DNA from 3 places in the Clostridium chauvoei genome. Region 2 is predicted to be linked to each of the others. Evidence: predicted binding sites of a transcription regulator. Region 2 holds the regulator's gene; each other region holds the start of a gene.
What was found. Region 2 encodes HrcA, which represses chaperone genes, less so after heat shock. Its sites were predicted from a motif close to TGTTAGCACTCNNNNNNNNNGAGTGCTAACA; they were not measured.

Region 1 (4,938 bases), 1.3 Mb from region 2:
AGTATCGCCTATGGTAGCAGCAGGAAGATATATAAAACATATGGATCCTGAAGCTAAGGTAGTATTTATTGGACCTTGTACAGCAAAGAAAAGTGAAGCTGTGAGAGAGTCAGTAAAAGATGCTGTAGATTATGTATTAACATTTGAAGAATTATTAGCATTATTTGATGCTTTTGAAATAGAATTAGAAAAATGTGAAGAAGAGATTGTTGATGATGCATCAATATATGGAAGAGGATTTGGTGCTCATGGTGGATTAACAGCTGCAATACAAAACTATATTAGAGGAAAAGGCTTAGAAGCAGATTTTAGACCAGTAAAAGCATCTGGTGGAGTAGAAATTAAAAAAGCAATGACAATGGCTAAAATAGGAAAGCTTCAAGGAAACTTCATTGAAGGTATGATATGTGAAGGTGGATGTATAAATGGGGCAGGTACAGTAGTTACATCTATGAAAGCAAAAGCTTCATTTAATAAGACTAATGCACAAGCAACTAAAAAAGCGGTTTTAGATAATGATAAGTTAGAAGAGTATAATAATTTAAATTTAGAGAGAGAATAATAATTAAATAGAATCTTATAATAATTAGCAGTGAATAGAGATATAAATGGGAATATTTACTTATATAAATATTCATTGCTAATTATAAAATTTAAAATAGATGGGGTGTTTTATGAACAAAATAAAAGATTTTTTACATAAAAATAAATATAAGATTGTGGGGATAATTTTTTTATTAGGTTTATTAATTTGTTTTTTTGAATATTATCAAAAATATGCAGTGTTTTTCAGAAATCCTGAAAGCATAAAGAATATGATATTAGGATATGGAAAGTATTCTTTTATAGCATATATAGTACTACAATTTTTACAGATAGTAGTGTTCTTTATACCTGGAGAATTAGTTCAAATAGCAGGTGGATACATATTTGGATCTTTTGAGGGATTTTTATTATCTTTTATAGGTATTTTAATAGGAAGTGTTTTTAGTTTTTTAGTAGCAAGAATACTTGGAAAGCCTTTTGTTGAAAAAATAGTTTTTAAAGATGATAAGTGGATATTTAAAAAAATAGAGGAAATAAAAAAGGATAAAAAGAAGTTTAAAGAGCTTGTATTTATAATGTATTTAATTCCTGGAATACCTAAGGATATTTTAGGGTACATATGTGGAATAACAACATTAAGCTTAAGAGAATTTACAATAATATCAATGATAGGTAGAACTCCAGCATTATTTATATCATGTTTTTTTGGAGATAAAATGTCTTTAGATAATTTATGGATATTGATATCTATAGGAATTGTAGTAGGTTTAATATTTATAATTAGTCTTATAAAAGGTAAAAAATTTATTAGTGATTATGGTAATAAAAATAAATAACATATTTTTTATTAAAAGATATATTTTTATTAGTAATAGGGGGAGGGCCCTATAAAAAGAAATAATTAATAGAATATACTCATTTATTAAAGAAATTGGTTGATACAATAAGAGACTTTAAAATAATCAGTCCTAATTGGTAATATTTGAGGGATATAAGAGAATAATATATTAAGTAATGTTTGATAAAAATTAAATGAAATATTATTATAATTTTATTAGCACTTGGGGATAATGAGTGCTAAAATATAGATAAGAAGTAATTAATATATTGAGGAGGGGTTTTTATGAATATTAAGCCACTTGCAGATAGAGTAGTAATTAAAAAATTAGAAGCAGAAGAAACTACAAAAAGTGGAATAGTTTTAACTGGTACAGCTAAGGAAAGACCACAAGAAGCAAAGGTTGTAGCTGTAGGTCCAGGAGCTATTGTAGATGGAAAAAGAGTTGAAATGGAAGTTAAAATAGGAGATAAGGTGCTTTATTCAAAGTATGCAGGTACTGAAGTTAAAGTATCAGGAACTGAATATACTATATTAAAACAAGATGATATATTAGCAATAGTTGAGTAGGGAGGAGATTTATATGGCAAAGATGCTTATGTTTGGAGAAGAAGCAAGAAGATCAATGCAAATAGGTGTTGATAAACTAGCTGACACAGTTAAAGTAACATTAGGACCTAAAGGAAGAAATGTTGTATTAGATAAAAAATTTGGTGCACCACTTATAACTAATGATGGTGTTTCTATAGCAAGAGAAATAGAACTTGAAGATCCATATGAAAATATGGGAGCTCAATTAGTAAAAGAAGTTGCAACTAAAACTAATGATGTTGCTGGAGATGGTACTACTACAGCTACTCTTTTAGCGCAAGCTATTATAAGAGAAGGTCTTAAAAATGTAACAGCTGGAGCAAATCCAATGTTAATTAGAAATGGTATAAGAATGGCTGTTGATAAAGCAGTAGAAGAAATTAAAGGTATTTCTAAACCAGTAGCAGGTAAAGAAGATATTGCTAGAGTTGCAGCTATATCAGCAGCAGATGAAGAAATAGGTAAGTTAATTGCTGATGCTATGGAGAAGGTTGGAAACGAAGGCGTTATTACAGTAGAAGAATCAAAATCAATGGGTACTGAATTAGAAGTAGTTGAAGGTATGCAATTTGATAGAGGATATGTATCACCATATATGGTTACAGATACAGAAAAAATGGAAGCTGTATTAGATAATCCTCTAATCTTAATAACAGATAAAAAGATTAGTAACATACAAGAAATACTTCCTATATTAGAACAAATAGTTCAAGGTGGTAAAAAGCTTCTTATTATAGCAGAAGATATAGAAGGAGAAGCGATGGCTACACTAGTAGTTAATAAGCTAAGAGGAACATTTACATGTGTAGCAGTAAAAGCACCTGGATTTGGAGATAGAAGAAAAGAAATGCTTCAAGATATAGCAATATTAACAGGTGGAACTGTCATAGCAGAAGAGTTAGGCTTAGATCTTAAAGAAGTAACTCTTGATATGTTAGGTCAATGTGAAAGTGTTAAAATTACAAAAGAAAATACTACTATAGTTAATGGAAAAGGTAATTCAGCAGATATTAAAGATAGAGTTCATCAAATTAAAGTTCAAATAGAAGAAACTACTTCTGAATTTGATAAAGAAAAACTAACAGAAAGATTAGCTAAATTAGCTGGTGGAGTTGCTGTTGTTAAAGTTGGAGCTGCAACTGAAACAGAGCTTAAAGAAAGAAAACTAAGAATAGAAGATGCTTTAGCAGCGACTAAGGCAGCAGTTGAAGAAGGAATTGTTCCTGGTGGTGGAACTGCCTATGTAAATGTAATAAAAGAAGTAGCTAAGCTTAAATCAGATATTGCAGATACTCAAGTTGGTATAAATATTATAGTAAGAGCTTTAGAAGAACCAATGAGACAAATTGCAACTAATGCAGGAGTAGAAGGTTCAGTTATTATAGAAAATATTAAAAATAGTGAAGCTTTAATTGGATATGATGCACTTTATGGAACATATACAAATATGATTAAAGCTGGAATAGTAGATCCAACTAAGGTTACTAGATCAGCACTTCAAAATGCTTCATCAGTAGCATCAACATTCTTAACTACTGAAGCTGCGGTAGTTGAAATCCCACAAAAAGAAACTCCTATGCAAGGAGCACCAGGAATGGGTATGGATGGAATGTACTAAAAAGTTTAAAAAAGATTTGCAATTTGCAAGTCTTTTTTTATTTATTCTTAATTAAGAAAAGGTTATAATATGATTTGTAATAATAAGAGTTTATTTTTGATAAAAAGTTAAAAAATACAAGAATATATGTATAGATTACTATGCAGATGATAATAATTATAGAAAAATAGTAAAGGAGGGATAGCGTGAATAAAATAAAGTTATTAAATAAAAAAACATCTAAAAAGAAACCAGCATTTACATTAATAGAATTAATAGCAGTAATGGGAATAATAGCTATATTAGCTTCAGTATTAATACCTAAAGTAACAGTATATGTTAAAGAAGCTAGAAAAACACAAGTTATAGATCAAGCAAGAAAAGTTATATTAGCAGTAGAATCAGTTAATATGAAATCACCAAATACCATAGCTGATGATAGCAACGTAGAAGATGCAGTGGAAAAATCTGGTGGATTATTAACTAACGATGATATTACAAAGTTAAATGCAAGTAAAACTAATATAGCAACTTGTAAAGAGATAGTTGATACCGAAAAGTATAATTTTACTCTTGATGATAACAATAACTTAGGTGATGTAAAACCAATTGCTCAGTAAAACAGATTATATTAAAATCTCCTTTATATATTAAAAGGAGGTTTTGACTATATTTGGAGGAAGTTTTGAGTTTATTTTTTATATTATTAATAGGTTTAGCTATAGGGAGTTTTTTAAATGTGTGCATATATAGAATTCCAAGGGACGAGTCGATAATTTTTCCAGCATCAAGGTGTATAACTTGTGGTTATAATCTTAAGATAAGTGATTTAGTTCCTATATTTAGTTATATATTTTTAAAGGGCAAATGTAGGTGTTGCAAAGAGAAAATATCAATAAAATATCCAATTGTAGAACTTATAAATGCAAGTTTGTATTTAATAATATTTTTAAAGTATGGATATACACTAGAGTTTCTAAAATATTCTGTTTTAGCATCCCTTTTAATTGTAATAGCATTAATAGATTTTAATACTAAGTTTGTATATAGATCTACTGTAATGTTTGGATTAATTTCAGGGATAATATTTTGGATTGGTGAATGTTTAATAGCTGAAAAAATAATAGTAAATAATATTTTTGGTGCTTTAATTGGATTTACATTTATCTTTTTAATTGTAATAACAACAAGAGGTATGGGGGAAGGTGATATAGAGATAGCTACTATTTGTGGATTATTTTTAGGAGTAAAAGGAATAATTATTACATTATTCCTTTCTATTATAATTGCTGGAATAATAGCAATTTCTATTTTACTTTTTAAATTAAAAGATAAAAAAGATGCTATTGCCTTTGGTCCTTATTTA
Region 2 (4,938 bases):
CTGCTTGAATAGCTGCACCTACTGCAACACATTCATCTGGATTAACTCCCTTTGATGGTTCTTTTCCTGTAAAGTTCTTAACAGCTTCTTGAACTGCTGGAATTCTTGTTGATCCACCAACTAATATTACCTTATCTATATCACTTAATGAAAGGTTAGCATCTGCTAAAGCTTTCTTCATTGGCTCAATTGATCTTTGAACTAAATCATGAGTTATTTCGTTGAATTTAGCTCTAGTTAGGTTCATATCAATATGCTTTGGACCTGTTGCATCAGCTGTAATAAATGGTAAGTTTATGTTAGTTTGCATTGATGATGATAATTCAATCTTAGCTTTTTCAGCTGCTTCTTTTAATCTTTGAAGTGCCATTTTATCATTTCTTAAATCTACACCATTTTCTGCTTTAAATGTTTCAGCAATGTAGTTCATGATTTTTTCATCAAAATCATCTCCACCTAACTTAGTATCTCCGTTTGTTGATAATACTTCGAATACTCCATCTCCAAGTTCAAGGATTGATACATCGAAAGTACCACCACCTAAGTCATAAACAAAGATTTTTTGGTTTGTATCCATTTTATCTAAACCATAAGCTAAAGCTGCTGCTGTTGGTTCATTTATTATTCTTAAAACTTCTAATCCTGCTATTTTACCAGCATCCTTAGTCGCTTGTCTTTCTGAATCATTAAAATATGCTGGAACTGTTATAACAGCTTGTGTTACTGGTTCACCTAAATAGCTTTCAGCATCTGCTTTTATTTTTTGAAGTACCATTGCTGATATTTCTTGTGGTGAATGGTCTTTTCCATCTATAGTAACTTTATAGTTAGTTCCCATATGTCTCTTTATTGATATTATTGTTTTATCTGGATTTGTAATCGCTTGTCTTTTAGCAACTTGACCTACTAGTCTTTCGCCATTTGCTTGAAATGAAACTACTGATGGAGTAGTTCTTGCTCCTTCTGAATTGCTGATTACTACTGGTTCTCCACCTTCCATAACTGCTACACATGAATTAGTTGTTCCTAAATCAATTCCTATAATTTTTCCCATAATCTATTCCTCCTAAACTTTTTCAATTAATTCTTTTTTAAATTTATTATTACTAGTTGGCTACTTTAACCATTGTATATCTTATAACCTTATCTCCTCTTTTGTATCCCTTTTGGAATACTTCTGCTATTGAATTTGCATTAAAGTTTTCATCTTGTACATGCATTACAGCCTGATGAAGATTTGGATCAAATTCTCCTGTGGCATCAATTTCTTCAACCCCAAGTTTTTCGAAAGATCCTGAAACTCCTTTGATTGTCATTTCAATTCCTTTCTTAACATCATCTATACTTCCTTCTGCAAGAAGTGCTCTTTCAAGGTTATCTAAAACAGGTAACATTTCTTTTAATACGTCTGTACAAGCATCTGTATATATACCTTCTTTTTCTTTAGCTGTTCTTTTTCTGAAATTTTCATATTCAGCTGACATTCTTAGCAATCTATCTTTTAAAGCTTCTACTTCATTACTTAATTTCTTATTTTCTTCTTTTAATTTTTTAGTTGTTTTTAACGGATTCCACCCGTCTTTACTTTCTTCTTTAACTTCTTCTGCTTCTTGTGATACTTCTTCATCACAAGTATCCATATCTTCTTCTACTTCAACATTAGCAGTTTCACCCTTAATTTCTTCCTCTTTAAACTCTTTGTTATCTTCCATAACAACACCTCGTCTCTATTTTATTCAATACTTTGATTTCTAAGGCTTCTATTTAACTCTTTCATAACTTGCCCCATTATAGCAATAACTTTAGAATAATTTATTCTTCTTGGGCCAATTAATCCTATAGTTCCTATTGGTCTTCCATCTAAAGAGTATTCAGCTGAAATTACAGAGCACTCTTTTGCTTCAGGAAAATAATTTTCTTCTCCAATTTTTATAGATATATCTCCAGGAGACTCCAAAAGTTCTATTACACAATCCTTGTCATTTATTAAAGATAGGATTTCTTTTGCCTTTTCAATATCGTTATACTCTGGATAATTAAATATATTTGTTGCACCTTCTACTAAAATGTCTGAATGTTTTACTTCCTTAAGTGTTTCATAAAGTGCTGGTAAAATTGCATTAAATAATTCGTCATATCCTTCTAGTTCATTTTTCAAATTACTTATTACTTCAAGATTTATCTCTTCAATAGTTAAATTTCTAAGTCTTAAATTTAAGATTTCATTTATTCTTTGAAGAGTTTCTCTTCCTGGCATTTCTCTAACTCTTATTCTATGATTTTTTATAACTCCACTATCTGCAACTATTACTGAAACTAAGTTATGGTTATCTATCATCAATAACTGAATAGATTTTATATAACTCCTTTTAACAGATGGAGTTTCTACTATACAAGTTAGATTTGTAAGCTCTGAAAGTAATGTGCATGCCTGTTTTACAATTTTATCAACTTCATACATTGCAGAATTAATAATATATTCTTTGATTTTAAGTTCTTCTTCTTTACTTAAACTCTCAGCATTCATTAATTTATCTACATATAGTCTATACCCCTTATTAGAAGGTATCCTCCCTGATGATGTATGAGGTTGCTCTAAGTAACCCATCTCTTCTAAATCTGCCATTTCATTTCTTATGGTTGCTGAACCAACTCCTAGGTCATATCTTTTTGCTATTGTTCTTGAACCAACAGGTTCTCCTGTAATTATATAATCATTAATGATAGCCTGAAGTATTTTTATTTTTCTTTCATCAATAGCCATGACATCACCTCTACCTGTTAGCACTCATTTAAGTCGAGTGCTAATGACTACAATATCAATATATTCCTTATAGTTTTTTTTGTCAATCTAATAAATATTTAAAATAAATATTATATTGCTAATATAATAAATTAATTGTATTTTTCTCTTTTTTTCTAACTATCTCTATCATTATCTATTAAGTTTGATTTTTACTTACTATCTAATATAAAATCACTCATTACAATATTAGATAATTCAATCCCCTTAGAGGTTAACCTTAGTTTTTTATTATCCTCTTCTAATAATCCAGCTTTTATATTTTTCGCTATTATTTCTTTATATATACTGTTAACATCTCTTCCAAATCTAACTTTAAATTCCTCTTTACTTATTCCATCTATTAATCTAACTCCCATAAACATAAACTCTTCAATATTGTCCTCTATGGAGTTTTTTATTTTTTCGTCTATAACATCTTCATTTAATTTAATTCGTCTAACATATTCTTTTACATTATCTAAATTTTTAAATCTATACCCATCTACAAAGGAGCTTGCAGATGCACCTAACCCTAAATAAGGCTTACATTCCCAATATATTTTATTATGTAAACATTCACAACCTTCTTTTGAATAATTAGAGATTTCATATTGATGATATCCGTGAACACTTAAAATATCTTTTGTTATAGCATACATTTCTCGTTCTTCTTCTTCTGAAGGTAGCCTTAATTTATTGTTGTTATACATATTATAAAAACAAGTTCCTTCTTCTATTATTAAACTATAGGCTGAAATATGATCTGGTTTAAGTTTCACTATTGTCTCTAAAGTCTCTATCCAATCTTCTAATTTTTGATTTGGAAGCCCAAACATCAAATCAACATTTATATTATTAAATCCAATTTTTCTAGCTAAATTGAAATTTTCTACAAATTCATCAAAGGTATGAATTCTTCCTAAAGTTTTTAATAAAGAATCTTGTCTTGCTTGTAAACCCATACTAATTCTATTAACTCCACCTAAAAGCATAGTTTTAAGCTTTTCTTCCTCTAAGGCTCCTGGATTACACTCCATTGAAAATTCTATATCTTTTGCCTTATTAAGCTTATTAATAGAATCTAATACTCTTTTTATTTGACTTTCACTTAAATATGATGGAGTTCCTCCACCTATAAATATACTCTTAATTAAATAACCTTTTCCTTTTTCCTCAATTTCCTTACTTAAAGCATCTACATAATCATCCATTAGCATTTCTAAAGATGCGTAAGAAGGAAAATCGCAATACAAACACTTTTGTTTACAAAAAGGAATATGTACATATAATGATATCTCTTTCATTTATCTCACTCTCTTTCTATTTAGCTTAATTATAATATTATAATATAATACTTATAATTATTTAGCTAATAAAAAGAACTCTTTACTTAAAGAATTCTTTTTATTAGTATTCACATATTTTTATATCTCTATTAAGTCTATATTAATTGCATTATGAAAAATTAAATCTCTTTGAATTCTATCTATTTTAGAATTTATTATTAACCCCTCTAATTTTATTGTAATGTTAGTCTTTAATCCATGTCTTGATAAGTAAGTATTTAATTTATGCCCTAAAATGGATATTGGAAGTATTTCTCCATTTTTTCTTCTCAATGTTCCTGTAGAGTAACCTAGGTTTCTTATAACCTTTCCCTTAACTTTAACATCCCTTAAATTTGCTTCTAACATAACATCCCCACCTTTTAATATTTATATAGTCATAATAAATATATTGGTTAATGCTATAAATAATTACAAATTTATATCTATATTATTTTAAAATATTCAATAACACTACTTTTATTTTTGAATACTGTAATTATAGAACAATTTAAAAGGAGCTTATAAAATTGAAATCTTTAAAAATAATTTCTTTTGATGGTGGTGGTATAAAAGGAGCTTTATCTATTAGAATTTTAAAAAGATTATGCGAAGAATATCCAGACCTATTAGATAATATAGATTTATTTGCAGGAACTTCAACTGGTTCATTAATTGCATTAGCCTTAGCTAGTGGGCTTTCTGTAAATGATGTTGATAATTTATATAGTCATGAAATAACTAAAACTATTTTTTCTAAACCTCGTCTTAACTTATTTAGACCTAAATTTAATAATAAAAATTTAAAATCAGTGTTATTAAAATACT
Region 3 (4,938 bases), 380 kb from region 2:
ATATAAACTTTCAATAAAATTAAAATCTATTATATTCCATATGTTCTTAATGTAATCAGCTCTTAAATTTTTATACTTTAAGTAATAAGCATGCTCCCAAACATCTATAGTAATAAGTGGCTTTTTACCAATGCTTAAGGGAGAATTTTGATTTGAGGTAGTTATTATTTCAAGTCCACAATATTCATTAACTACAAGCCAGCCCCAACCAGATCCAAATTTTCCTAAAGATAATTTATTAAGTTTATCTTTCATATTTTCAAAACTTCCAAAGGTATTATTGATTGCATTTAATAAATTACCTGATGGACTAGTTTTGGCTTTAGGAGATAATATAGAAAAATAAAAGTTATGATTAGCTACACCACCACCTTGATTAATAACTCCTTGCCTTATTTCTACAGGGATTGAATTAGTATCAGATAATATTTCATCTAAAGTTTTGTTTTCAAAAAATATAGGATCTTTTGATACTATATCATTAAGATTATTTACGTAACTTTGAAGATGCTTTCCATAATGAGTTTCTACAGTTAAAGTATCTATATAAGGTTCTAAAGCATCAAAAGAATAAGGTAAAACTATTTTGTCGTATTTCATTAAATAAACTCCTTCCTAATTATTAAAATAATATATTTTATTTTATAGTATATGTAATTTAATATACTTTATATACTAAATAGAGTGCAAAACAGAAAAGTTACAAGGATTTATAAATAGTTGTTAAAGGGAAAATGAAAATGTATAATAATATTGTAAAAAACATTATAAAAAGTGATGGTGTAATTATGGAAAAAATAGAAGAAAAAAGATTATATAAACAATATAAAGGATATCTTGAAGCAATGAAAGGTGAGCCTTTTATAAATGAAAATACAATGACATATGAAGATTATATCCAGTTTATGATATCTTTAGTAGAAAATGATGGATTTTATGTAGAAACAGAAGAACAACTTGAAAAGGTTTTATTTGAAACTTATAAAAAGAATTTTTTAGGAGAAGTTAAAAATCAACGATTTGATTTTAATATAAATTTCTCAGATAAATATTTTAGATATAATAAAGAAGATAAAAACGAAAACATATATGAAAAATGGTATATATCAAAGGAAAATGTAGAAGAAAGATTAAAAGATTTAAAAACACTAGCTATTAAGAATAAATTTAAATTAGTATCATATAAAATAAAAGATGACGTAGAAGAAAAGGAATTAGTGTTTGCCTTTAACAAAGAGGAAAAGGTTCCAAATCCCGAGGAATGTTTAGATGGAGAAATTGATGAATATGATGTTTTTAATAAACCACTTAAACCAGAAAATGCATTAAGAAATTTTATGGAGGCTATAGAAGGTGAAAAAACAAAAGAAGGTTATTTAGAAGCAGCACTTTTATATCATAGGTTAAAAGAAAATAACGAAATAAAATCAATAGAAAACATAAATGAAGAATTACCACATTTTTATTACAATTATGAAGATTATCCAGTAATTGAATTTTATGCTATAAATAAAAATGATGAGGTTGTTAAGTATATTCATATTTTTAGTGAAAGTGATTTTACAGTAAAAGTTATAAGTAGAATTGTATAAATAAAGTAGTGTATGTATTTACACTACTTTATTTAAGTTAAACATTTAAATGAAATTTAAAAATAAAAGGAGATAATTTATATAAATCAGAAAATTTTTAACACTAACCTGAAATACACTATTTATAGAGATGTTGACATGAAAATTTAAATGTGATATATAAAAAATAAGAGGTTTAGCACTCGATATAAAAGAGTGCTGATAAAAAGTAAGTTTTATTTTGGAAGGAGAGATTTACGTTGGAAACAAAACAATTTAAGGCAGAATCCCAAAGACTTTTAGACCTTATGATTAATTCAATATATACACATAGGGAAATTTTTTTAAGAGAGCTTATTTCTAATGCTAGTGATGCTATAGATAAAATTTACTATAAGGCATTAGTTGATGAATCTTTAAGTTTTGAAAAAGATAATTATTTTATCAAGATATCAGTAGATAAAGAAAATAGAGTTGTAAAAATTTCAGATACAGGTATAGGTATGACTAAAGATGAGTTAGATGATAATCTAGGGGTTATAGCTAAAAGTGGATCATTACAGTTTAAAAAGCAAAATGAAATTAAAGATGGATATGATATAATTGGTCAATTTGGAGTAGGTTTTTACTCAGCATTTTTAGTAGCAGATATGGTTACAGTTATAAGTAAAGCTTTTGGTAGTAATAGAGCTTACAAATGGCAATCTAAAGGAATAGATGGATATACAATAGAAGAATGTGAAAAAGATGTTGTAGGAACAGAAATAATACTTAATATAAAAGAAAATACAGAAGACGAAAACTTTGATGAATATTTAGAGGAGTATAGATTAAAGTCAATAATTAAAAAGTATTCAGATTTTATTAGATATCCAATAAAGATGGATGTAACTAATAGAAAATTAAAAGATGGCACTGAAAATGAGTATGAAGAGTTTAAAGAAGAAGAAATTATAAATAGTATGGTTCCTATTTGGAGAAAAAATAAAAATGAACTTAAAAAGGAGGATTATGATAATTTTTATGCTGAAAAGCATTATGGGTTTGATAAGCCAATAAAACATATTCATATTAGTGTAGATGGTGCGGTAAGTTATAATGCAATTTTATTTATTCCAGAAAAGATACCATATGATTTCTATACTAAAGAATATGAAAAAGGATTAGAGTTATATTCAAATGGTGTTTTAATAATGAATAAGTGTTCAGATTTATTACCGGATTATTTTGGATTTGTTAAAGGAATAGTAGATTCAGAAGATTTATCCCTTAATATTTCAAGAGAAATACTTCAACATGACAGACAATTAAAACTTATTGCTAAGAATATAAAAAATAAAATTAAAAATGAACTATTAAATATATTAAAGAATGAAAGAGAAAAATACGAAGAATTTTATAAATCTTTTGGTCAACAGTTGAAATATGGAGTATATAGTGATTTTGGAATAAATAAAGATACTCTTCAAGACCTCTTAATGTTCTATTCATCAAAGGAAAAGAAAATGGTAACGTTAGATGAATATATCTCTAGAATGAAAGAGGATCAAAAGTATATTTATTATGCATCAGGAGAATCAAAAGAAAGAATAGAAAAGCTTCCACAAATAGAGCTTGTTTTAGATAAAGGATATGAAATACTATACTTTACAGACGATATAGATGAATTTGCAATAAAAGTATTAATGAATTATAAAGATAAAGAGTTTAAATCAGTTTCTAGTGGTGATTTAGGTATAGATACAGAGGATAATAAAAATATAGAAGATAACGAAAATAAAGAGTTATTTAATTCTATGAAAGAAATATTATCAAATAAAGTTAAGGCTGTAAGAGCATCTAAGAGGTTAAAAAATCATCCAGTATGCTTATCCAATGATGGGGAAGTTACAATTGAAATGGAAAAAGTATTAAATGCTATGCCAAATGGAGAAAGAGTAAAGGCTGATAGGGTATTAGAAATAAATATAAATCACGATGTATTCAAAAAGTTAATTGAAAACTATGAAAGTGATAAGGATAAGTTTAGACTATATACAGATATACTATATAATCAAGCGTTACTTATAGAAGGATTAACTATAGAAGATCCAGTAGAATTTACAAATAACATTTGTAAGATAATGAATTAATAGTAGCAAAATAAAATATTATATATTAAATTATTTTATTTAGAAAAGTCCAGCAAAGAAATTTGTTGGACTTTAGTTTATAATATTTTAAAATAAACTTTTAGTTATATTGACATGAAAATCCAATATGCGATAATTGTATTAAATGGCAAATTTACAATATAAAGAAAGTAGATGACTTACAATGGATAGAAATAGACAGTTAGAAGATTTAATAGACATTGATTTGTTGCAAGACCTTCAAGATAAGCTTGCTGAAATTACAGATCTTGCATTTAATATAGTTGATTTTAGAGGGAATCCTATAAATAATTATTCTAATTTTTGTGATTTTTGCAGTAGTTTAAGAAGCATTGAAGAAGGATTAGATTTATGCTGTTCAGCTAATGCTCATGGGGGGTTAGAATCAGCAATAAGGAAAAAACCTTATATATTTAAATGTCCAGCAGGATTAGTAGATATTGCAATACCTATCGTTATAGATAATCAGTATATTGGAGCTGTTTTTTTTGGCCAAGTAAAAACAGATAAAGAAGAGTTTTCATCAAATAAAAAGTCAAAAGAAATAATAAGGTTATTTAAAAAATATCCAATTATAAAAAGAAAATATGAAGATATAAGATATGTAGAATACTCAAAATTAAAATCAATATATTCAGTAGTAGAAATAATAGTAAATCAATTAATAAATAAATCTGATTTAAATAGATTAAAAGAAGAAATAACTTTTAATAATATTAAACTAAAAAAACAGGAAGATGAAATTAGTTATCTTAAAAATAAGCTTATTTTTTCAGATTTTAAATTCTTACAAACACCTCTAAGTCTGAATTTTCAATTAAACACATTAAACTCTATATCAAATCTTGCATTGATAGAAGATTCAAAAAAGACTCAAGAGGCCATTTGCACTTTCAGCGATATAACAAGATACTTATCAAAAAATATAGGAAAGCAAGTTACAATAGAAGAGGAAGTAAAAAATATAAATAATTACTTAAAGATTCAGTCTTTAAGATTTGAGGATAGAATAAAGTGTAAAATTAATATAGAGGATAGAGCAAAAGGGTTAAAGATAATTCCTATGACTTTATTATATTTTATTGAATATATAATTACGCATAGTTTATCTTATAAAAAGAAAGATGGATTTATTGTTATTAATGGTAAGATTATAGAAAATGAAGGAGTTATTATTATTGAAGATAATGGTATAGGAATTAAGGAAAATGAGA

Region 1: a site for HrcA is predicted at 1,599-1,629, ahead of groES (co-chaperone GroES). Genes of this name have one in related genera too.
Region 3: a site for HrcA is predicted at 1,766-1,796, ahead of htpG (molecular chaperone HtpG). Genes of this name have one in related genera too.

What each region holds. Positions count from the first base shown of each region.
Region 1 covers NZ_CP018624.1:89,746-94,683, forward strand. The annotation lists gene BTM21_RS00405 (4Fe-4S dicluster domain-containing protein) at 1-562, shown strand, start outside; gene BTM21_RS00410 (TVP38/TMEM64 family protein) at 675-1,382, shown strand; gene groES (co-chaperone GroES) at 1,670-1,954, shown strand; gene groL (chaperonin GroEL) at 1,968-3,593, shown strand; gene BTM21_RS00425 (type II secretion system protein) at 3,779-4,192, shown strand; gene BTM21_RS00430 (prepilin peptidase) at 4,258-4,938, shown strand, end outside.
Region 2 covers NZ_CP018624.1:1,645,904-1,650,841, forward strand. The annotation lists gene dnaK (molecular chaperone DnaK) at 1-1,054, opposite strand, end outside; gene grpE (nucleotide exchange factor GrpE) at 1,107-1,712, opposite strand; gene hrcA (heat-inducible transcriptional repressor HrcA) at 1,733-2,764, opposite strand; gene hemW (radical SAM family heme chaperone HemW) at 2,956-4,089, opposite strand; gene BTM21_RS07740 (hypothetical protein) at 4,210-4,479, opposite strand; gene BTM21_RS07745 (patatin-like phospholipase family protein) at 4,641-4,938, shown strand, end outside.
Region 3 covers NZ_CP018624.1:1,269,890-1,274,827, reverse strand. The annotation lists gene BTM21_RS06020 (superoxide dismutase) at 1-600, opposite strand, end outside; gene BTM21_RS06015 (hypothetical protein) at 741-1,592, shown strand; gene htpG (molecular chaperone HtpG) at 1,832-3,703, shown strand; gene BTM21_RS06005 (PocR ligand-binding domain-containing protein) at 3,888-4,938, shown strand, end outside.